3 regions of the Bacillus sp. SD127 genome follow, and region 2 is predicted to be linked to each of the others. Evidence: predicted binding sites of a transcription regulator. Region 2 holds the regulator's gene; each other region holds the start of a gene.
What was found. The regulator LexA, encoded in region 2, represses DNA repair genes until DNA is damaged. The targets are predictions, from matches to a motif close to CGAACATATGTTCG.
Positions count from the first base shown of each region.

Region 1: the regulator LexA is predicted to act here: its motif matches at 2,696-2,709, upstream of ACQVGS_RS09195 (DNA polymerase IV).
Region 3: the regulator LexA is predicted to act here: its motif matches at 1,911-1,924, upstream of ruvA (Holliday junction branch migration protein RuvA).

Region 1 is NZ_CP191226.1:1,763,376-1,770,843, reverse strand. Features, by position in the region: gene ACQVGS_RS09215 (GNAT family N-acetyltransferase) at 1-77, opposite strand, end outside; partial or broken gene ACQVGS_RS09210 (antibiotic biosynthesis monooxygenase family protein) at 55-412, opposite strand; gene ACQVGS_RS09205 (GNAT family N-acetyltransferase) at 425-895, opposite strand; gene ACQVGS_RS09200 (YolD-like family protein) at 1,079-1,417, opposite strand; gene ACQVGS_RS09195 (DNA polymerase IV) at 1,414-2,652, opposite strand; gene ACQVGS_RS09190 (YqzH family protein) at 2,818-3,024, shown strand; gene ACQVGS_RS09185 (MBL fold metallo-hydrolase) at 3,037-3,411, opposite strand; gene ACQVGS_RS09180 (MDR family MFS transporter) at 3,548-4,777, shown strand; gene ACQVGS_RS09175 (hypothetical protein) at 4,831-4,992, shown strand; gene ACQVGS_RS09170 (VOC family protein) at 4,989-5,375, opposite strand; gene coaA (type I pantothenate kinase) at 5,381-6,340, opposite strand; gene dsdA (D-serine ammonia-lyase) at 6,429-7,468, opposite strand, start outside.
Region 2 is NZ_CP191226.1:2,316,825-2,324,292, reverse strand. Features, by position in the region: gene ACQVGS_RS12330 (YndJ family protein) at 1-925, shown strand, start outside; gene ACQVGS_RS12325 (hypothetical protein) at 1,036-1,347, shown strand; gene pghL (gamma-polyglutamate hydrolase PghL) at 1,587-2,345, shown strand; gene ACQVGS_RS12315 (YndM family protein) at 2,368-2,820, opposite strand; gene ACQVGS_RS12310 (spore coat protein) at 2,829-3,128, opposite strand; gene ACQVGS_RS12305 (DUF892 family protein) at 3,125-3,328, opposite strand; gene fosM (FosM family fosfomycin resistance protein) at 3,525-3,947, shown strand; gene ACQVGS_RS12295 (hypothetical protein) at 4,029-4,457, shown strand; gene lexA (transcriptional repressor LexA) at 4,852-5,469, opposite strand; gene yneA (cell division suppressor protein YneA) at 5,625-5,936, shown strand; gene ACQVGS_RS12280 (YneB family resolvase-like protein) at 5,954-6,607, shown strand; gene ACQVGS_RS12275 (DUF896 domain-containing protein) at 6,671-6,904, shown strand; gene tkt (transketolase) at 7,079-7,468, shown strand, end outside.
Region 3 is NZ_CP191226.1:1,427,942-1,435,409, reverse strand. Features, by position in the region: gene queA (tRNA preQ1(34) S-adenosylmethionine ribosyltransferase-isomerase QueA) at 1-6, opposite strand, end outside; gene ACQVGS_RS07335 (DUF2905 domain-containing protein) at 33-233, opposite strand; gene ruvB (Holliday junction branch migration DNA helicase RuvB) at 226-1,230, opposite strand; gene ruvA (Holliday junction branch migration protein RuvA) at 1,241-1,846, opposite strand; gene bofC (sporulation cell-cell signaling protein BofC) at 1,985-2,494, opposite strand; gene ACQVGS_RS07315 (MFS transporter) at 2,542-3,849, opposite strand; gene iolG (inositol 2-dehydrogenase) at 3,933-4,958, opposite strand; gene ACQVGS_RS07305 (phosphotransferase) at 5,196-5,846, shown strand; gene ACQVGS_RS07300 (hypothetical protein) at 5,888-6,010, opposite strand; gene ACQVGS_RS07295 (DUF5412 family protein) at 6,215-6,541, shown strand; gene ACQVGS_RS07290 (alanine/glycine:cation symporter family protein) at 6,808-7,468, shown strand, end outside.

The sequences.
Region 1 (7,468 bases), 550 kb from region 2:
TTTACATAAGCTGGCTTTTGAACGTCAATAATCTCACGCGATACATCCTCTTCCTTATGCTGAAGAAATGCAATCATTTGTTTTCTCCTGAAAACAGCCGCTGCTTCTCGACTTTGGCGACGCGGACCGCATACGATTCATACCATACGCTTTTTCCTTTTTCTTTCGCTGCCTGGTGTTCGGTGTGATGCTTCCAATGATTGATTGCGTTCATACTCTCCCAATAGGAAACTGTGATGCCGGTTCCATCCGCTTCGCGAACGCTTTCCACACCTAAAAATCCGGGCTGGCTCGCCGCAAGCGAAACCATCCGCTCTGCTGTTTCTCCATATGCTTCGTCATTTTCACTTTTGACAGAAGAAAAGATAACAGCATAATAAGGAGGCTCAGGTGTTTTTGACAAAAAATCCATAGCGGTTCCTCCTCATATGTTTTTCACAAAAAGAACCCTGTCTTGGCCCGGTCCATCGTAATTTGCAAATACTGAGATGCCATTCACTGTTTTGCCGCCTTTTTCAATTTCAAATCCCAGTCTTGTATGATACGCGATTGACACCTTATTTACCGGGGACGTGACGCACTTTACCCGGGTGCATCCCCTCTTCTTAACTGCTTCAATAAACACATCGTATAATTGTTTTCCAATTTGCATTTTTCTGAAATCCGGATGCACACCGGAAAAATGGATGTATGCCGTTACAGGATCTGATTGCGATTGAAATCCGATTAAAAATCCAGTCATGCTGTTATGTTCATGTGTGATAAAGCTGGTGTCCTGAAAATGTTCAAAAAATAATCGCGGGAGCTTTTCTTTCAGCTGCCTGCCGCCCCACCATTCATTCATTACAGACGTTACCATTTCATAATCTGAAGACGTGATTGTTCGAATATCCATTACGATTTGATCTCCCTCCGTCTGGCAAAACGAATGTCTCTTTTTTCTCACAATATAAAAATTATATTTTGCCTGACTGGAATTGTAAATGCCTTCTTTTCTGTATCATACGTTTCCAGACTGCTGACGGAACAATGTTTGCTATTTTCACATCTAGTTCTCCCCCTCCAGGAGGGGGAACATTTACAGAAAAATATCAAGCACCTGATCAAGTCTCAGCTTACAGAGCTTGCCGGCGTCCCCTTTTATCCACACTGTTTTTTCAAATTCTTCATAGCGGCAGATTTTCCCGCTGCAGGTGACAATTTCGCCATCTTGAAAGCAGCTGACAGTAATGTCCTGAGCAAATTCCATTGCCATGCAAAGCGTTTGGTTCATCTCCTCCAGCTTATCCGAATCAAGGATTGGCCTTTGCAGCTTCTGTTTATGGTGTTTTCTCTCAAGCAGGCTTTGTTTATGTTCAGGCAGAAACATTCGGCTTCCTTCCCACAGCAGATTGCCTCTTTTTAAATGCTCATTCATTTATAATGCCCTCCTATTTTAGCCGCTCGTTCAAACGCCTGGCCTGCCGCTGTCAGTGAGGCCGCCCTGATGATCGCCGTGTCGCCGAACCGGTTTTTAATCCCGTCCATCACATAGCCGAGGCTCATCTTCTTTGCATAATCCTGAAATAAATTAAGCTGCCATACTTCATCAGATGAGAGCTGAGAGAGATTGACCCCGAGGCGGCGGACAGGCTTCCCGTCCCAAAACTTGAGAAACAGTCTGCATACAGCCTGGTACACATCCTGCGTAGAATTGGTCGGTTCCGCCAGCTTCACTTGCCGGTTGAAGCCGGTCGGCAAATCAAAGTCAGCCCCCCTGCAGCTCACCGAAACCGTCTGCCCCATCATCCCGGCGTTTCGGCTTCGCCTGCATACCTCTTCACTCAGCTCCAGCAGAACGACCTTTATTTCTTTGTCAAAGTGTTCATAGTCTTTCGGGAGTGTCATTCCGTGGCCAATCGCTTTTTGTCCGTCCAGCGATGCCATTGACACAGGAGAATAGTCGATTCCGTTCGCCGTCATCCACAGCACGTGTCCGTTAATGCCCCATTTCTTTTTTAAAAGCTCGAGCGGAAAAACCGCAAGCCCGCCGATCGTGCTGATGCCCATTCGATTTAAATGATGTTTCATCCGGCTCCCGACGCCAAACATACTCCCCACCGGAAGCGGCCACATCTCGGTTTTCATATTTTCTTTCGTTAACGTGAAAATACCGTTCTTATTCTTTTTGGCAAAATTGTCACACGCAATTTTGGCAAGCGCTTTATTAGGGCCGATTCCGACCCGGGCATAAATGCCGACCTCCCGCATGATTCTGTCCTGAATGCTTTTAGCAATCTCCTCGGGCGCCCCAAACAGCTTCTGGCTGCCTGTGATATCCATGAACTGCTCGTCAATGGAATAGGGTTCCACAAGATCTGTATATTCCTCTAAAATGGCGGTGATTTGCAGCGATACATCAATATACCGCTGCATACGAGGCCGGAGCACAACAGCTTCAGGGCACTTTTCCTGCGCTTCCCACAGGCGTGAGGCATTGGCTACCCCTTTTTGTTTCGCCAGCGGGCATGCAGCCAATACAACTCCGCCCCGCCTTTCCGGATCACCCGAAACAATCACCGGCTGATTTTTCAAATGTGGATTTTCCGCTTTCTCTACAGATGCATAAAACGATTGCATGTCAACGAGAAAAATCACTTTTTCTTTCATCATACACACCTCTAAAAAGAACTTATGTTCGCTTTCATATTATATGCGAAAATATGTTCGATTTATACTGGTAAATGATTCTTGTCTGACAGAAAATATGATGCAAGGGTTTGAGAGAGGTAAAACTTTTAGTAGAATGAAAGCGAGCATAAAGATAGGAGAGTCAATATGGAGAAATTTGTCGAAAAAATGTTGGGACAGGCATTGCGCCAATACGGCCGAAATGTTGCCATTGATCCGTTAAGCCCGTATGAAAAACAAAGCCTGAAAGCTGCTTTAGAGGAAAGACAAAATGAAGATCCAGACGAGGACCTGCATGCGCATATAGAGGATATCATTTATGACTACGTCACAAACCAAGGGCTGTTTTCTTAGTGACATGCACCTTCATTGTTGGAGAAATTTCGTATATCTGTTTTCGTATGGCCAGAAGGGACGCGGCTGATATCGACGGGAAGCGCCCCTTCTCATATACGGGCGCTCAAGCCCGTCAGCATAAACTTTAATCTGATGCCCGGTCTCACTCAGCATTTCAGGAACCCCGCCGATATGATCTACAGCCTGATGGGTCAACGTCTTCGAACGGAAATCCGTTTGCTTCTCCCGCCTTCCTAATGTCTTTAAACTGACCGGGCATTTCCTGCTCAATGAGAATTGCACTTTCATGATATAAGCGCCGAACAAAAATCCGTGTACTTCACCCTCCACTTCAACGGCGTAAACGCCATCGTCAACGTGAAACATGAACCATTCAAAAAACAAAGGTCATCCTGCGCACACATAGTGTAATACAATCCCATATAAACCAGTAAGTAAAAAAATTTAATCCCCCGTTGGATAAGGAAATTTTTTCATGTATGATAGAAAAAGATCTTACTAACAGGAGAGAACAATAAACATGAAGACATGGAAAGATATCCACCCAATCAGCTGGACAATTATTATCGGAACCATTTTTGGCAGGATGGCAACATCGATGAGCATTCCGTTTTTAGCGATTTATTTAACAGCTGTCCAAGGCGCTTCAGCGTCCTATGCGGGGCTTGTCATTGCGGCGAGCTCATCAGTCGGTATCATTGCAAGCTTTTATGGCGGATATATCTCGGACAAATTCGGCAGAAAGAACATGATGCTTGTATCCATTTTCGGCTGGATGCTGGTGTTTGCAGGGTTTGCAGCCGCTTCTCACCTCTGGGTATTTTTTGTGGTAAATGCGTTAAACGGACTTTGTAAATCACTGTTTGAACCTGCTTCAAAAGCTTTGCTGTCAGATATGACAGAAGAAAAAACAAGATTGCTGGTTTTTAATTTACGGTATGCAGCCATTAATATCGGCGTTGTCTTCGGCCCTGTGCTCGGTCTGTACTTTGGTTCATCACAATCTACCGCTCCTTTTTTGGTGCCCGCGGTGATTTATGGGATGTACGGTGTCATCCTTGCCATCCAATTTAAAAAGCATCCACCCGCGACATTAGAACAATCCAGAAATCTGAACGTTCGGGAAGCGTTTATGGTAACGCAAAAGGATCGTCTTTTTACAGTTGCTCTTATCGGCATTACACTATGCATCTTCGGCTATTCGCAGTTCAGCTCTACATTTCCGCAATATATGGCGCAAAATCCCTTTATCGAAAATGGGACAAAATTGTACGGCTTGATGCTGACATTAAACGCAATTGTTGTTTTGGCAACACAGTTTCCCATCGTCCACCTTGGTAAACGGTTTTCGCCGCTTTGCTCCCTGATGCTCGGCAATATCATGATCAGCGCCAGCATGATGATCCTTACCATGTCACACGGGGTTTCTTCACTTGTTATCATTGTGGTTGCATTTACAATTGGAGAAGTGCTCTTATTCTGTATGATGGATTTGTTTGTAGACCAGATTGCAAAACCCGGATTAAAAGGAACGTATTTCGGAGCGATCGGCTTTTCGCAGTTTGGGAATGTGATTGGCCCTTGGGCCGGCGGCTTATGTATAGATGCATTTGGTGCCGGGCATCCAAGTTCCATTTTTTCTGTCCTTAGCGGCATCACCCTGCTTGGCCTGCCGTTTTTAGTGTTTGCCTATCGGAGGATGAAAGCGGAAATCACTGAGCAGCAACCCGGACTGGGGAAGCCGCTTTAACACAAGAAGAGGGGAGAGAATCGCTCTCTCCCGCAAAAACGAGGTGATGAAATATGAATATAGGTGATATCATGTTTCAGCTGATCGTATTTTTTATGTTTGCCGCTGTTATCTCGGCGGCTGTGATCGGCTCTACATATGCGAAAAACCGTAAAGCACAGCTGGACCGAATCGAAAAAAAGCTTAACAGCATGTCCGAAGACCAAAACGATTAACCGCTTGGGGCAACGAGCTCTACCTTGATCCGGTCAGGGTCCTCACAATAGACTGCATAATGCCCGTCTCCTCCGGCAAAAGGATGCCGGTCTCGGTACAGCACACGATAGCCTTTCGCCATCAATTTTTCAGTCATCAGGTCGACTTGAAGCTTGGATTCAGCATGAAACGCGAGATGGTTCAGCCCGACACGGCACCTGTGATATTTCGGCTCTAGACATTCTTCTTTTGCCTGAACAATCACAAGGTAAAAGTGATCTTTCTTCCAGCTGATGCCGGAACTCCATTTTTGAAACTCATTATAGCCAATCTCTGCTAAAAACCATCCCCAAAACCGCTTAGACGCTTTCAAATCGGAGACATACAGTTCAATATGATGCATAATGGTCACACCCTTCGCACTAACACTTCTTCTACCTTATGCCGGTCTCCCTTTCGCAATATTAAATCTGACCTGAATTTAGTCGGCAAAATATTTTCATATAAATTAGGGCGGTTGACACTCTCCCAAATCGAGGTTGCCATCTCGTCAGCCTCCTGGTCAGACAGGTCTTTAAATTTATGAAAATACGAGTCCGGATTTTGAAAGGCTGTTTCCCGAAGAAGTCGGAAACGCTCTAAATACCAGGTAAGAATCCGGCTTTCGTCCGCATCTACGTAAATTGAAAAATCAAAGAAATCGGAAACAAAGATGCGGGGATTTTCCCGGTCATCCTCCAAGGTCGGCGATTGAAGAACATTAATCCCTTCGATGATCACGATATCAGCCTGTTCTACAACCTCGAACACACCTTCCTCGCGGTCATAGGTTAAATGAGAATATACAGGGGCCTTCACTCTTTCTTTTCCTGACTTTACGTCATTCAAAAATTCAAGGAGCGCTTTCACATCATAGCTTTCAGGAAATCCTTTTCTTGACAGCAAGTTTTTCTTCTTCAGCTCAGCTGTAGGAAATAAAAAGCCGTCTGTCGTGATCAGGCTGACCTTGGGGCGATCCGGCAAACGCGAAAGCAGCTTCTGCAAAATCCGCGCTGTTGTGCTTTTCCCGACTGCGACACTGCCGGCAATGCCGATGATAAACGGAATTTTGGCTGAATGAGGGTGCTTCAAAAAAACATTCACATGCTTATTTCGTTCGGCAGCGGACTTGACATGCAAATGAAGCAGGCGAACAAGCGGAATATAGATCGTCTCCACTTCCTCTACGGATAGATGATCATTCAGCCCTTCAACAGCTTTTGCCTCTTCTTCAGAAACAGCAATCGACAAATGGCCCCCAAATCCTGACCAAGACTGCCGGCTGTGCTGTGTATATAAAGTATGTAAATTAAGCTCTTTATTTTTCACTGTTTACACCTGACTCTCTGTAGCTTTAAACAAACGCTTACAAAGATTGTAACGGAAAACATTCCTACTGTCTGCTTATTTTTTCAATTTACCTTTTTAACAAGTCAGCACCGATTCGGTTATATGCAGCCATTTCTTCTTTCGGAACCATACTGCCTCCCGTTCCCCAGACAACATGTACGGCATTTTTCATGCTGTGACGCAGATCATTTTCAGACATGTCGTGTTTCCCGGTATCCGATAAAAACAGCTGAACAGGCCCGAACATGCCGGCAAGCGCAGACGGCTCTAAATGCTTATTTTCAGATAAAGCCAGCAAATGAAGCAAGGTATACAGCGTTTCGTCTTCAATTGTATAACAGCCGCTCAGCAAAGGTTCTATCAGATTGCCGACAAATCCTGACGGACGCCCTACGGCAAGCCCGTCAGCAGCCGTTACATTATCCAAGCCGATATCCTGCACAGAGATCTGGTCATGCAAGCCGGAATATAGACCTAAGAGCATAGACGGTGAATGGGTAGGCTCCCCGAAAAATACATGGACATGGTTTCCGTACAATAGCTTCAGTCCAAATGCCACACCGCCCGGCCCTCCGCCGACTCCGCAAGGCAAATACACAAACAGCGGTGTTTCAGGACCAGGCTCGATATCCATAAAGCTGAGCTGTGTTTTTAAACGACTGGCCGCTACCGCATATCCTAGGAACAGCTGGCGGGAATGTTCATCATCAATAAAATAACAGAATGGATCTTGTTCCGCCTGCCGCCGTCCTTCTTTAACCGCTTCACTGTAATCTGATTCGTACTCGATTACGGTGACACCCTTTTTGCGAAGTAAATCCTTCTTCCACTGTTTAGCGTCGGAGGACATATGCACCGTCACTCGAAAACCTAGTTTGGCGCCAATGATGCCGATGCTTAAACCAAGATTGCCTGTTGAGCCGACAGCAATGGAATAGCGTGAAAAAAATGAAGTGAACCGCTCTTCGTGCAAGATGCTGTAATCATCTGTTTCCTTAAGCATTCCTTCTTGAAGCGCAAGCTCCTCCGCATGTTTCAGCACTTCATAAATACCGCCGCGTGCTTTAATCGATCCCGAAATCGGAAGCTCATGATCGCACTTTAAAA
Region 2 (7,468 bases):
CCGACTGTCTTCTGTCGTGTTAATGATAACGATCTGTTTCTCTTTCATTTACTCATTCGGTGTATTCCGGCAAGAAGTCACGCTAACCATCAGCCAAATGATTTGGATACACGGTGTCGTGAACGCATTCGGTGTTATTTTGCCGGCTCTTGCAGGATGGAGAAAAGAAAATCCTCAGCTATCGGATGCGAGTGTCAAGGTTTTCAGCCGTATATACGGAAAGAGAACAATCGGAAAGAACTTTTTGCACAACATTCACGCTGAAAATAACATTCAATATAGCGGACTTGTGGATGATATGAGAAGCCTTCGTTCAAACGATTTTTCACCGGAGCATTTGACACCGTTGATTGTTTCTTTTTATGAACAGACGAAAGATTATGAGGTAAAAGCAAAAGTGACGTGGAGCACTTGGTTTCAGCCCTTTGCGAAAATGTATGAATACATCAGCAAAAGAACCGGACAAATACATCTGTCAACGAATCCTGACTGGTATAGGATGCACAGTACAATAAAAGGTGTCCATTCAAAAAAAGACGGAAGAAAAAAGGTACGTGCCTGGATCAGAACAAATGAAAAAAGCGAAACCATTTTCACCGCGCTATATTCTGTATATCGCTCAAAAGGGGAAGGGTACATGAATATTTCTCTGCCGCTTCCTTTCAGTAACATGACAGGCATTTTAAAGCCTTATCATCACAAAGAGAACCTGATTTTGACCAGCAGGCGGAGAAAAAGCGGTGCTGGGGATGAAGGGATTTATCTTAGAACAAAAGTCGGGACCTGCCCGCTTCCATTATCTGAAACCTTTCTTATAAAGGCTCCGGCGGGCGCAAGCAGGTTAACAGCTGTTCATGAAATGTGGCTGTTTGGGATTCAATTTCTAACTGTAGATTATGACATTACATATTGCCCGTCCAAATGAATAATATAAAACAAAGACAATAGTTCATCTGACAGTCTCTCGTCCGGTAAACAATCGGTTCGGCACATTTTCATGCTGCACCTCATACAGACGGGGAAGGAAGGGTTTTTATGTTTTATATCAGTTTGTTTCTGATTGTATGGCTGGCTGCGGGATTTGCAGTGGGGATGAAGCAAGTTTATGTCGATGAGCTATTCGATAAAGATGTAATCGAAAGGCTTGAAAAAGAAGCAGGTGACTATGATCTTGTTGACCGTTTTATCAAACACCGTTTCATTTATATTGCAGCAGTTACTTTAAGCGGGTTTATTGCTGTTTACAGTGAAATAAAAGCCATGCCGCAAAAGCGGAGAATAAGAAAAATTGAAAAAGACATTAATAAGCTCAATAAAGTAAAGAAACGCCGGAATAACAGAAAGTAAAAGGTGCACAAGCCAGCAGGCGGGTGCATTTTTTTTATTTAATGGGGAATGAGAACAAAGCCGGTGCAATCTTACTTTTTTGCTAAGGAGTATAAATTCATAAATGTGAAGAACAGCGCCCGGGCTAATGGTATATAATATTGTGAATTTAACAAAAATTTAACAAGGAGGACGAGATAATTCGTGCTAAAGCCTCAAAGAGTCCAGCATCCTGTGTTTTTGGTTTTGAGGCGGAGTAGATGAAACCGGCCAAAGTATCCCTGCTCCGCCGTTTGCTCCATTCCTTGAAGCATGTTGATTGTAACATAGTCAAACGTTTTCCATCAACTTTAAAAAATGTAAAATTGTTGTTAATTTTCTTGTTGTTTGTTCCGGTTTCTTCTGTATATGCAGAGGATATCTATCAGAATTTCGAGGAATTAAAGAATCACGAAGATCCTTCAGATTATAACATTGCCACAAAAGAAACCGGCAGCTCTGTGCTTGTTTTAGCTATTCACGGAGGAGGTATTGAAGGCGGCACAAGTGAATTAGCGAGAGAGCTCAGCAAAGAATATTCCATGTATTTGTTTGAAGGTTTGAAGACGTCTGGAAATTCAGTACTGCATATAACAAGCACACATTTTGATGAGCCTCAGGCACTGAAGCTTGTAGCAAGTCATGAGTATGTCATTTCATTGCATGGATATGCAGGAGAGGACCAACAGATACAAATCGGCGGAACAGACCGATCAAGAGCGGCAGAATTAGTTTCAAAACTGCAAAAAGCCGGTTTTCCGGCTGAATTGCTTGGTACGGATCATCCGCATGCAGGCGTAAGTCCAAACAATATAGCGAATAAATCAAAAACCGGTTTGAGCATCCAGTTAGAGATGAGTACAGGTTTCAGAGAATCTTTGTTTGGCATCTTTTCTTTAAAAAGCAGATCCGTGACTCAAAATGAGAGGTTTTATGATTTTACAGAAGTGATGACCCATTTCATAGAAAACAGCTATTAAAATAAGGAGGCTTTGCGCCTCCTTATTTTTCGTCCTTCTGATCATTGGCTTCAGGAAACAATTCATCTGATGCCTCAGTTTGATATTGCAAGGTGTTATCTTTGACAGTCAGTTCGTTTCGGAATGTTTCATCCAGCACATTTTTCAGTAAATACCGGTGAAAAAAATATTCAAAAACAGTAAGGCAGACAGACGCAATCAGAGCGGCTGCAAACGGTGAGAAACCGTTTCTAGTTTGCGTTTCAAGAAAGACCCAAAGAATAACGAGTGAAAGTCCGAAGTCAGCCAGTGAAGCTATCATATTGCTGGTTCTCGGCAAGATCAGGATGTCACCGGAAAGGTATGTTACAAAGCTTAAGAAAAATGCAATAAACAGCACACTTAAAAAGGAAGCATGGTAAACTCTATCCAAAATCACATACAATAGGGCAAGAGTTAAAGCTGTCTTAGAAGCAAGAGCGATAATATGTTTCATTTGATCACCTATATTTGTGGCAAATCTTTAGCGGTATCTGCAGCCTCAAGATCGACACTTATTTGCTGAGTTAAATCTTTAGAATGATAAAAACCCTTTGCAGCCATATAATGAAAAATTTGTTCATGGGTATTCATCGCGTCATGTAAATATTGCTGCAGCGTTTCCCTGACTTCTGGGGAAGAAGATTCTGTGATGGCAGCTGCAATATTCCTTACGCCTGTCTTTGCCGATATTAAAAAATCCGTTGCGATCACTTGTTCGGTCATGCTGCCCATTCCGGCTAATTTTTGAAAGAACTCATTCACGCTTGTTCACCTCTCACTGACAGCAATTCCTGCAAACGCGCAACCTGCTGTTTTGTTTTTTGAGCATCCTGCTCAAGAATACTCTTTAATTCTTCATCTTGTACAAGTCCCGTCATGGTTGAAGATTTTGTCAAACAAAGATTCTTAAACGTAAGCAATTCGTGCAATTCCAACGTTTCATGAAGGCCGTAGCCATTCATAACGGTCATTCCCTTCTGAAGTAATATGGTTTATTTTGAACAAATTGCTTTTGTTTACACTGGTATTTTTTGCTGGTCGTTTGAAACTTTCTGGCTGCAATGCCCGTACACAAGGGGTGGGATGAGCTTCTGTTAAAATAATCAATTATTCACTGGTTTTTAATCATCTATCTTTAAATACTAAGGAGGAGACACAGTGGAGATCAAAGGGATCAATCACTTGTTATTTTCTGTTTCTGATTTACTGACTTCCATCGAGTTTTATCAAAATGTCTTTGATGCTAAACTGCTGGTTAAAGGAAAGAGCACTGCATATTTCGATTTAAACGGCATATGGCTGGCTCTCAACGAAGAGCGTGACATTCCCAGAAATGATATTAACGCTTCTTATACCCATATCGCTTTTACAATTGAGGAAAGCAAGTTTGAAGAAATGTCCGCAAAATTAAAAAACCTTCATGTTACTATTTTGTCTGGGAGAGAACGAGATGTACGTGATCGAAAATCAATTTATTACACTGATCCTGACGGCCATAAATTTGAATTCCATACAGGAACTCTTCAAGACAGACTTCAATATTATAAGCAAGCTAAAACCCACATGGATTTTAACGATTGAAAAAGCACGGGAAACAGAGTAACAGGGAATATACATATTTATCTTATGGGGTTAATATATGGTAAAGGAGGGGGATTGCAGTTGAGAAATAAAATATTGCTCATGACAGCTGTTTTGCTATGTGTTTTTGGAACCGGGACCATTCATGCAGCAACTTCACATTTTGAGCATAAAACCGACTTTATTCTAAATGACGGAACAAAAGCGCTTTATGTAGAAAACATTAGTGATGTACCGGCAATGGATTATTTTTTAGGATACCAATTTACGATATTAGGAGTGAACACTTGTTCAGTTAACATTAAGCTTCAGCGAATGGGACTTGCAGGGGATTATACTACGTTAAGCACAAAACAATTCACCGGTAATTGGTTTGACTTTAGCGCTCACGATAAGGTTTCCATTGAACCTTATCACCGGTATCGAATATTAGCTGAAGAACATTCAGAAAACTGTGCAAGTGTTCATGTAAAAGGCCGCTATGGTGTAGAATATTTTAATTTTGATTGATGCTCACATTTTTGAAAAGAAGTGAGCTTTTTTTGCGGAATAAATTAACTAAATAAACTATGTACTAAATATTCAGTATATTTCCTTTTGCCTCGCTCAATATAAAAGAGGAGAGTATAACTCATCTTTTCACGTCCGAAAATCGAAACATTTATAAGAAAAGAACGTCTAATTTTTTAAACAGCACTTTTTTAAAAAAAAGTTTCATTAAGGAAAGAAAATTTCTTGACTTCAATAATTGAATGATGGATAATTATGGTGTAAACATGATGTTCTTTTTCCTCCTATTCAGGTTCGCACCTAAGCCAGGGCGAGCCTGCTTTTTTTAAAAAACAAAACCCCCACTCCACAAAGGAAGAGGGGGTTTATTCTTTGTAACTGATAGTTCAATAGTTTAATGGACAGTTCTGAACACACCAATTACTTTTCCTAATATGCTGACATTCTGCAGTATGATCGGAGCCATGGTTGGATTTTCAGGCTGTAAGCGAATGTGTGTATCCTCTTTATAGAAACGTTTTACCGTAGCTTCATCATCTTCTGTCATCGCCACTACGATTTCACCGTTATTCGCCGTGTTTTGCTGTTTTACAATAACATAGTCCTTATCAAGTATACCTGCGTCAATCATACTGTCACCCATGATCTCCAGCATAAACACATGCTCATCCGGAGGAACCATACGGTCAGGAAGCGGGAAGTATTCTTCAATGTTTTCAACCGCTGTAATAGGTGAGCCCGCCGTTACTTTTCCGATTACCGGTACATTAACGACTTGGCTTTTTGGAATCTCTACTTCTTCATCCAGAATTTCTATCGCTCTTGGTTTTGTCGGATCGCGTCTAATCAGCCCTTTTGTTTCCAAACGGGCCAAATGGCCATGGACAGTAGAACTGGACGCAAGGCCGACAGCCTCTCCGATCTCTCTAACCGAAGGCGGATATCCTTTTGATTTAACCTCTGCTTTAATAAAACGGAGGATATCAAGTTGCCTTTTTGATAGCTTCGTCATTTTTTGCACCTCTAAACGTCGATTTTAAATAGATTATAGCATGATTTTCCTGACAGTACAAACATAGGTTCGAAGAAAACAATTGACAGAAACATTTGTTCGTATATACTGAAATTATAAAAAGCGAACAAACATTCTTGTCGGAGGTTGTTATCATGAATAAAGAATCTATTATTTTTGTCGGCCTGTTCACTGTGATTCTAAGCGTGGTTATCCTTCTGTTGTCATATACAAGCAGCGACCAGGAGCTTAATCAATATGTTAAAATAAAAGTTCAGTCTGGGGATACGCTCTGGTCGCTTGCTGATCAGGTGGATGACTCAAAAAAGATAAATAAAAGTGATTTTGTTGAATGGGTAGCTGAAAAAAATAATCTCCAGACGTCTGAGATTCAGCCGGGGGATGAATTGGTGATTCCATTAAAAAAGGAACACCCGGCTGCATACGAACTGGCTACTGTTAAATAGAGAGGAAAGGTAGAAAGGTGAAAGCACTCATTTATGCCCGAGTAAGCACAAATAAAGAACAGCAAGAAACCTCATTAAAGCGGCAGGAGGAGGAGCTTACGGCCATTGCTGCCGAGAACGGCATGGAAGTCGTCAAAGTGATTTCTGAAAAAGCCAGCGGATATGAAATGGACCGGGATGGTGTATTTGATTTGCTTGATCATATCAAGAATTCAAATATTGATGTGATTTTAGTTCAGGATGAAACAAGACTCGGCCGGGGAAACGCGAAAATTGCACTTCTTCATTGTATTTACAGGGAAGGTGTGAAAGTATATACGACCGCTCACAGAGGTGAGCTGGAGTTATCAGAGGCTGACTCTATGGTGCTGGAAATCGTCAGCATTGTGGAGGAATACCAGCGGAAAATCCACAACATGAAAATTAAACGCGGAATGAAACGCGCAGTGAAAAATGGTTTTAAGCCACAAAAGAACCTGAAAAACCAGCATGAAAACAGCGGAAAAGAAAGAATAGAAGTTCCGATCTCGGAGATTGTCCGGTTGAGAGCGAATAAACTGACGTTTGCTGAAATCGCGGCTACGTTGAGAGGTTTTGGCTATGATGTGTCAAAGGCGACAGTCCATCGGCGTTTTCAGGAATACATAGAGAATGAGCAGACAGGCGAGTGAATCAGTTGTAAAACTCCTCTTGTTTTAGTAGTATATAGACAAAATGCAATAAAGGAGTTTATCATGATTTCAAACGAAAAAATTGCCAGAATCAATGAACTTGCCGCAAAAGCTAAAGCTGGCGTTATTACAGAAGAAGAAAAAGCTGAACAGCAAAAGCTCCGTCAAGAGTACCTAAAAGGATTTCGTTCTTCTATGAAAAACACATTAAAAAGTGTAAAAATCATTGATCCTGAAGGCAATGACGTAACACCTGAAAAGTTAAAAAGAGAAAAAAATAATAACAGACTTCACTAATATAAGAGGAATACGGCAATATCGTATTCCTCTTTTGTATATACTACAAACAACAGCGCTTTCTTCAGGTGACAAAATTCATCAAGTTTCTCTCAAATTTAAGCTGAAACAGTTGAGAAAAAGTCGTCAGACATTTATGATGAAAGGGTACAACATATAAGGAAGGGGATTTTTATGGATACAATTGAAAAGAAATCAGTTGCTACCATTCGCACACTATCAATAGACGCTATTGAAAAAGCAAACTCTGGTCACCCTGGTATGCCTATGGGGGCAGCGCCAATGGCATATACGCTATGGACAAAATTTATGAATGTAAATCCGGCAAACCCTGGGTGGTTTAACCGCGACCGTTTTGTTTTATCTGCGGGACACGGATCAGCACTTTTATACAGCATGCTTCATTTAAGCGGGTATGATCTCAGCATTGAAGATCTTAAGGGATTCCGCCAGTGGGGCAGCAAAACACCGGGGCATCCGGAATTCGGACATACAGCCGGTGTTGATGCAACAACAGGGCCGCTTGGACAAGGAATCGCAATGGCGGTCGGAATGGCTATCGCA
Region 3 (7,468 bases), 890 kb from region 2:
TTTCATAATTTCACCTTTATTCTAGTCTTTTGTTATTTCATTCTGCCGAAAAGATTAAGCAAGATTGATAATACCACACTTATGATAATACAAGTGACAACCGGGAAGAAAAACGTCACATTTCCTTTTTTCACAAAAATATCTCCCGGCATCTTGCCGACAAAATGCAAAACCGCTCCGATAATAAGCAAAACAGCACCAAGAATCATAATGATCTTAGGAAATTCAGTCATATCGGGGAGCCTCCATTTGAAAATGATGATAAACGGCCGGTGTGACGATCCTTCCCCGCGGCGTTCTCTGGATAAAACCGATTTGCAGAAGATACGGTTCGTATACATCTTCAATCGTATGCGGTTCTTCGCCGATCGTGGCTGAAATCGTATCAAGCCCCACCGGACCGCCGTTAAATTTTTCGATCATTCCCATCAGCAGCTTGTGATCAATGTGATCCAAACCAAGACGGTCGACTTGAAGCCGCTCCAAAGCGTCCTGAGAAATCTCTTCTGTAATCCGGCTGTCGCCTAACACCTGTGCAAAATCCCGGACCCTTCTCAGCAGGCGGTTGGCCACCCGCGGCGTTCCTCTTGATCTTCTGGCAATCTCAAGCGCTGACGGCTGATCAATTTCAACCTCAAACACATCAGCCGTTCTCGTAACAATATCAGCAAGCTCTTCTTGTGTATAATACTCAAGCCGCGACATGACGCCGAATCGATCTCTTAAAGGCGCAGTCAAAAGCCCTACTCTTGTCGTGGCGCCGACCAGTGTAAAAGGCGGAAGATCAAGACGGACTGAACGGGCAGAAGGCCCTTTTCCAATGACAATATCAAGACAAAAATCTTCCATTGCCGGATAAAGCACCTCTTCAATCGATCTGTGCAGCCTATGTATCTCATCGATAAATAATACATCCCCCGGCTCGAGCGCCGTTAAGATCGCAGCCAAATCACCCGGCCTTTCAATCGCAGGTCCCGAAGTCGTCCGCAACTCCACTCCCATTTCGTTGGCAACGATGGAAGCAAGCGTCGTTTTTCCAAGCCCTGGCGGACCGTATAAAAGAACATGATCAAGCGTTTCCTGTCTCATTTTTGCGGCATCTATAAAAACACGCAAATTCTCTTTTACCTTATGCTGCCCGATGTATTGAACCAGGCGCTGAGGCCTCAGGCTTTGCTCTATCACTGATTCATGGTTGTCTGCTTCACTTGAGACGAGCCGTTCATCCATGAACATCACCTTACTTCAATAGTTTTTGTAATGCTTTTTTTACGTACTGGTCTGTTGTCAGACCAATATCCTCTTTTAAGTGAGGAAGTACCTTTTTGATTTCTTTTTCGGCATAACCAAGTACCCTGAGGGCCTCGAGTGCTTCTTCAAGCTCCGTTTCTGCCGTTTGTTTTTCAAGTCTTTCTTCATGATTGAACAGATTTTCAATCATTTCAGGCACGACGTCAGCCAGCTTTCCTTTTAAATCAAGGATAATCTGGCGGGCAGTTTTTTTGCCGACACCCGGAAACTTGACTAAAAAGGCTTCATCTTCATTTTCAATTGCTTGAATGACCGCTCCCGGGTCACCTGATCCCAAAATGGCGAGTGCCCCTTTTGGACCGATTCCGGTCACATTTAACAGCTTTGTAAAGAGCGCTTTTTCCTCCCTTGTTGAAAAGCCGTATAGTAAAAACGCATCTTCTCTTACATGATGGTACGTAAATATGGTTTCTTGACTTCTCTCCTTATATATAAACGGATTTGGCGTAAAAATCTGATAGCCGATACCGCCGTTTTCTATCACAATATATTGGGGAGATACATAATCAATCGTCCCTTTAACAAATTCGATCACGAAAATTCACCTCTTTGACTGTTCTTCATTGTACCATAAAAACAGCCAAAGGCTTAAAGAAAAGTTAACATATGTTCGCTTCTCATTCATTGTTCCACGAAAAAAAAGACATGAGCACATGTCTTCAATCAGCAGTGGTCACCCGCTGTACGTCTTGATATGTTCTATGACATCTTCAAACTCCGCTTTCGTCCGAAACGGAATGCCTTTTTCGAGATTTTTTTGCATATGGCTCTCCAGTCTTTCTAAGTCAATTTGAAAAAAAGATTGAATCGGTTCAGAATCCGACTCCGGCCGTCCATGAAAGGTGGAAATTACTCCGCTGTCAGAAACGCCGATATAACCATTCACCTTGCTGAGCGGAGAAATATCGTCCACCTGCTTCCGAAATAGAACGTACCCATTTTTATGTTCGACAAGCGTCCATCCCGCATAATCGGCCCAAAAGTCTTCCATGGACAGCACCTTTTCACGCTTATGCTCGATGCTGACCTCTCCATCCAAATACACTTTTTCAAGCTGCACATGCACTTGCAGCGGTTCATAGTGCTCCACTTCCGCCCCTGACGCGCGGGGAGCACCCATTAGAAAAGCTGCGGCTGAGCATAAAATCCCCAGCAACAGATACGCAGTGCTAAATCGTTTCACCCTTTACACCTCTTTGCACACGTTTATGACTAGTCTGACCAAAGAGGCTACTGCTTAACCGTTTCCTCAAAATTTGTTTGCACATTTTTCCTGACAAGCCGTTCCTCTGGATACATATCGGCGTGCCGTTCTGAAATCGTCAGAAATTGTGTCAGGAAAGCACTGAGAAAATATAATGCCGCAAAAATCCATATCACGCCGCCTGCGCCGAGCGGGCCGATAAAAAGGCTCACGATGCCGGGAGCAATAAAAGCGCACAGACCCGACCCCAGATTTAACACAGACATGGCAGCACCTTTGTTATCAGGCGCAAGCGTCGGCAAAAGCGCGCTTAATGGAACATATCCGGCCAGTGCCGCACCGTAGCAGCAGGCAATGATCATCAGCACCCAGTACTGATGCCCGATCAATTGCGGCGTGTAATAGAGCGCCAGTGTAAAAATGCCGCAGCCGACTCCGCCAAACCACATGACAGTATTGCGCCAGCCCAGTTTATCTCCGACCGCGCCGAAAATGATGTTAAATACAATGTTGACAAAAAACAGCGTCCCCCAAATTTGCAGCCATTCTGAAACAGAATAGCCGTAACGCGCCAAATGGGTCGGAAGAAATATCGCAAATCCGAATTGTCCGATAGCATTTATTGTCTTGACTACGCCGCCGATGCCGACTTTAGGATTTTCAAACATAATTGTAAACGCCTTCGACAGCTCTTTCCATTTCGGCTGATCTTGTTTTTGTACAGGCATAAATTTATCTTTATTAAAAAACAGTGCGAGAACTCCGCCTGCTGCCACAAATAGTAAAGCGCTCCAAAGCGTATTGATTTCTCCAATCGCCGGAACCGCATAGCTCGAATAAAACGGTCCAAGCACGTTCAGGCCGCACGTAAACATAAACCAAAACCAGCCGACGGCTTTACCAAGGATTTGCTGAGAGGTGCTGTATGATACCCATACAAGAAACGAGTATGCAAACAGCGGGTATCCCAAGCCCCTGAGCGCGTAGCTGCCCAAGAGAGCCGGATAGTACATATGAGGAATCGCCCAGCCGATAAAAGCAACCGAACCGAGGATAAAAGCAAGTAAACCGACCGTCATCGTCTTTCTTGGCCCCCAAGTCTGGACAAAGGTTCCTGATAGCCAAGCCGAAATCGTGACAGCAATGCCATACACCGTAAACAGCGAAGCAGATTGCTGCATACTGAGACCGTGATCAACAAGAAAAGGAGACAGCCATCCTTGCTCAAGTCCGTCTCCAACCATAAAGATGACCACACCAATATAACCCCAAATCATGTGAGAAGGAATACCGATTTTGTTTAAAGCATTTCCTTTAGCATGTGCTGTATTCATGATTTCCACCGCCTACTTTTTATAAAGTATCAATGGAATGTATATACCCAAGCTTGCTGTATTGTAATCCCTTTATCTGAATATTAAAAAACATTTTTTTCAGTATGTTCAATGCTGACAGGCATGCCTAAAGCGAGCGACTGCTGAGCCGCCCTTGCTATTCGTTCCGCCTGAAAGCCGTCCTCGCCGGTGCAGGCAGTCTCCCGATTGGTTTTGATCGCATCTGCAAACTGAAGAATCTCTTCTGTGTAGGCTTCCTTATAGCGTTCAAGAAAAAAGAAATGCGGTTTATCCTTCATGACAAAGTCAGCCGTTGACACTTCTACCGTCGTCGGCCTGCTGTTAGCCGCTGCTGCCGAGCCTTTCGTGCCGAAAACCTCGACCCGCTGGTCATATCCGTACACAGCTTGACGGCTGTTGTCTATCACACCCATGGCACCGTTTGCAAATGTCAAGGTAATGACAGCCGTATCAATGTCCCCCAGCTCTGCAAAGGACGGATTCACCAAAGCCGCTCCTTTTGCATACACTTCCGTCACTTCACTTCCCATGATGTATCTCGCCATATCAAAATCATGAATCGACATATCAATAAATAAGCCGCCTGATGTGCGGACATAATCAACATTCGGCGGTTCAGGGTCCCGTGACGTAATTTTTAATAAATGAGGCGTGCCGATTTCACCATTTGAGACAATGGTTTTGATTTTCTTAAAATGAGGGTCGAAACGGCGGTTAAATCCGACTTGCAGCTTAACCCCGTGTTTCCGCACGGCCGCAAGCGCCTCCTTCGTTTCATCGGGAGAAAAACTGATTGGTTTTTCACAAAAAATATGTTTTTTCGCCTCAGCTGCTTCTCTGATGATTTGCGCATGTGTGTTTGTTGGCGAACAGATAAAAACAGCGTCAATATCAGGATCAAGCAATAAATCTCTATAGTCAGCGGTTATGTATTCAATGTGGTGACTGGCGGCCCAATCCTGTAAACAGCTTGCAGAAATATCAGAAACCGCTTTTATTTTCATATGAGGAATCCGATGTATATTTTGAACATGAAGTTTGCCGATGCGCCCTGCACCGATAATTCCTGTCACCATCTGTTTCGTCATAGCGTGTTCCCCCTTGATAGTTTACGAAAGCGCTTTATTTCAAATTAATAGTATCCCATTTGTAAGCGCTTTTCAAGGAGGGGAATCAACGTTTTCATGTCTCTTTTATCACAATCAAAGCTTATAGGTAGCCTTCTTTCCCAAGACCAGATACACTATATTTAGGCTCTTTTTCCTGAACAGTTTTGGATTTTCCTATAAACAACTGCATAAAATAGAGCAAAGAAGGTGAATGAAATGCTGACAAAAGCAGAGGCACTGGCCCATTCAGTCATATACCGCCAAAACAGCAGATTTGATAAAGTCAAAGAGAAACCCGAGGAATTAACATTGATCGGCAAGGGACGAAGCGCCTATGTGTTTGCCATAACAGAAGGTGACCGGAAAATGGCGCTGAAGGTATTTTTTCCGGAGTATCAAGCGACAGCCGTCAAAGAAGCAGCGATTTATGAAAAATTAGCCGGATCCGCATTCTACCCTGACATTTATGAAACTGGTGATTCATTTATTTTAATGGAATATATTAAAGGCGATACCTTTTACAACTGCCTGAAAAAAGGCATCGCGATCAGCGACGATATGATTCAGCAGGTAGAGGACGCACTTTCTGACGCCCGTGCAGCCGGCCTCAACCCGTCAGACATTCATTTGCGCAATCTGATTCTGACTGAATCCGGAGCAGTGCGGGTCATTGATGTTGCGAGATTTGAACAGAAGAAAACGTGCACGCAGTGGGACGATTTAAAAACGGCGTATCATACGCTTTATAAAAAGCCGATTTTCCCGAAAAAAATCCCGGGCTTTTGGCTTGAGGTTATTGCTTTTTTATATAAAAAAGTTTGGTTTCAGAAGCACTTTGCACAACGGAAAAGAAAATATTCTTCATAGAAAAGGCAGCAGCATATGCGGCTGCCTTTATCATTTTATTTTTATTTTCTGACAGCAGAAATTAATTTCATTTGTTCAGACGACAGCTTGATGCGATACCCTCTCACACTCAAATAAACCGCTTCTGAGTTCTTTTCGCTGGAATGACAATATGTGTTTTCCATTTCTGTCTCCCCCACCCTTTATCTATTTTCCTTTATCATACCTTCACTTTATTGAGGAAATTTTAAAGAAATGTAAAGATCGTATAAAATCCGCGATATGATAAAATGAGAGAAAAAAAGGGTGAGAGTCACATCAAAACACGCAGTAAAGTCCCTCTTATTATATTCTCATGTCTTCTGTTCTTCGGCGGTGCCGTTTATTGGATGTTTTTTTCACTCAAAAACGTTCCGAAAGGCAGCCTCGTACAATCAGTGGAATCACCGGACGGAAGCTATACGCTAAACACTTATGTATCCAAAAATACCTTAGGCTTAGATGCCGCCAGAGGCGAACTCGTGAATGAAAAAACACTTGTCAAAAAAACAATCTACTGGAATTATCCTGACAGCAGACCAGCTGTTAAATGGTTGAACAACAATACAGTAAAAATCGGCGGCCAGACTTTACATCTTGATATCGATGAAACTTATGATTGGCGAAAGGATGATCATTGGATTCGTGAGGAACCGCCGCAAGCATCAGTGAGATGAGATAATGAAATATCCTTCTCGTTTTGCTTTTTATATACGCAATCAGCTTGGCTATTTATTTCTCAAAGACTGTTTCATAATTGGTGTCCACATGCCTTTATAAACAGAAGCGCAGCGTACTTCATACGCTGCGCTTTTTTCACCCCATTCTCCCCTCTCATGATCATTACACGTTATATAATGTGACAGATTGATTGTAAAAATAGTTCAATTAACCCAAAATCCTCTTTATAAATGCAATCGAAACGACGTGAGGAGGAAGCTTGATGGCAGATGTTGTTGCTAGTTTAAACGCGGTCTTATGGAGTACACCCGTCATTTATATTTTATTAGGAATTGGATTGATCTTTTCTATTGTGACCCGTTTTTTACAAGTCAGACACATCAAGGAAATGATTGTGCTGATGTTTCAAGGCAAGAGCTCAGAGGCAGGGGTATCTTCGTTTCAAGCATTATCAATCGCGCTGTCCGGCAGGGTGGGGACCGGAAACATCGCAGGTGTGGCAACAGCAATTGCGTTCGGCGGACCCGGCGCGGTGTTCTGGATGTGGGCCATTGCTTTTATCGGTGCTTCGAGCGCCTTTGTTGAATCTACTCTTGCCCAAATTTATAAAGTGAAACAAGGCGGCCAATATCGAGGCGGACCCGCTTATTATATAGAAAAAGGATTAGGCATTAAGTGGTTTGCTGTTTTATTTGCGGCTGCGGCCCTTATTGCAATGGCTCTCCTTATGCCAGGGGTCCAGTCCAACTCCATTGCAGCGGGCGTCCAAAATGCATTCGGCATCTCTCCTGCCATTACTGGCTGTTTTCTTGTTCTCTTATTAGGTTTTATCATTTTCGGAGGTGTAAAACGTATCGCCAGTGCCGCACAAATGATTGTCCCGTTTATGGCAGTCGGATACATTCTGCTCTCTCTGATCATCA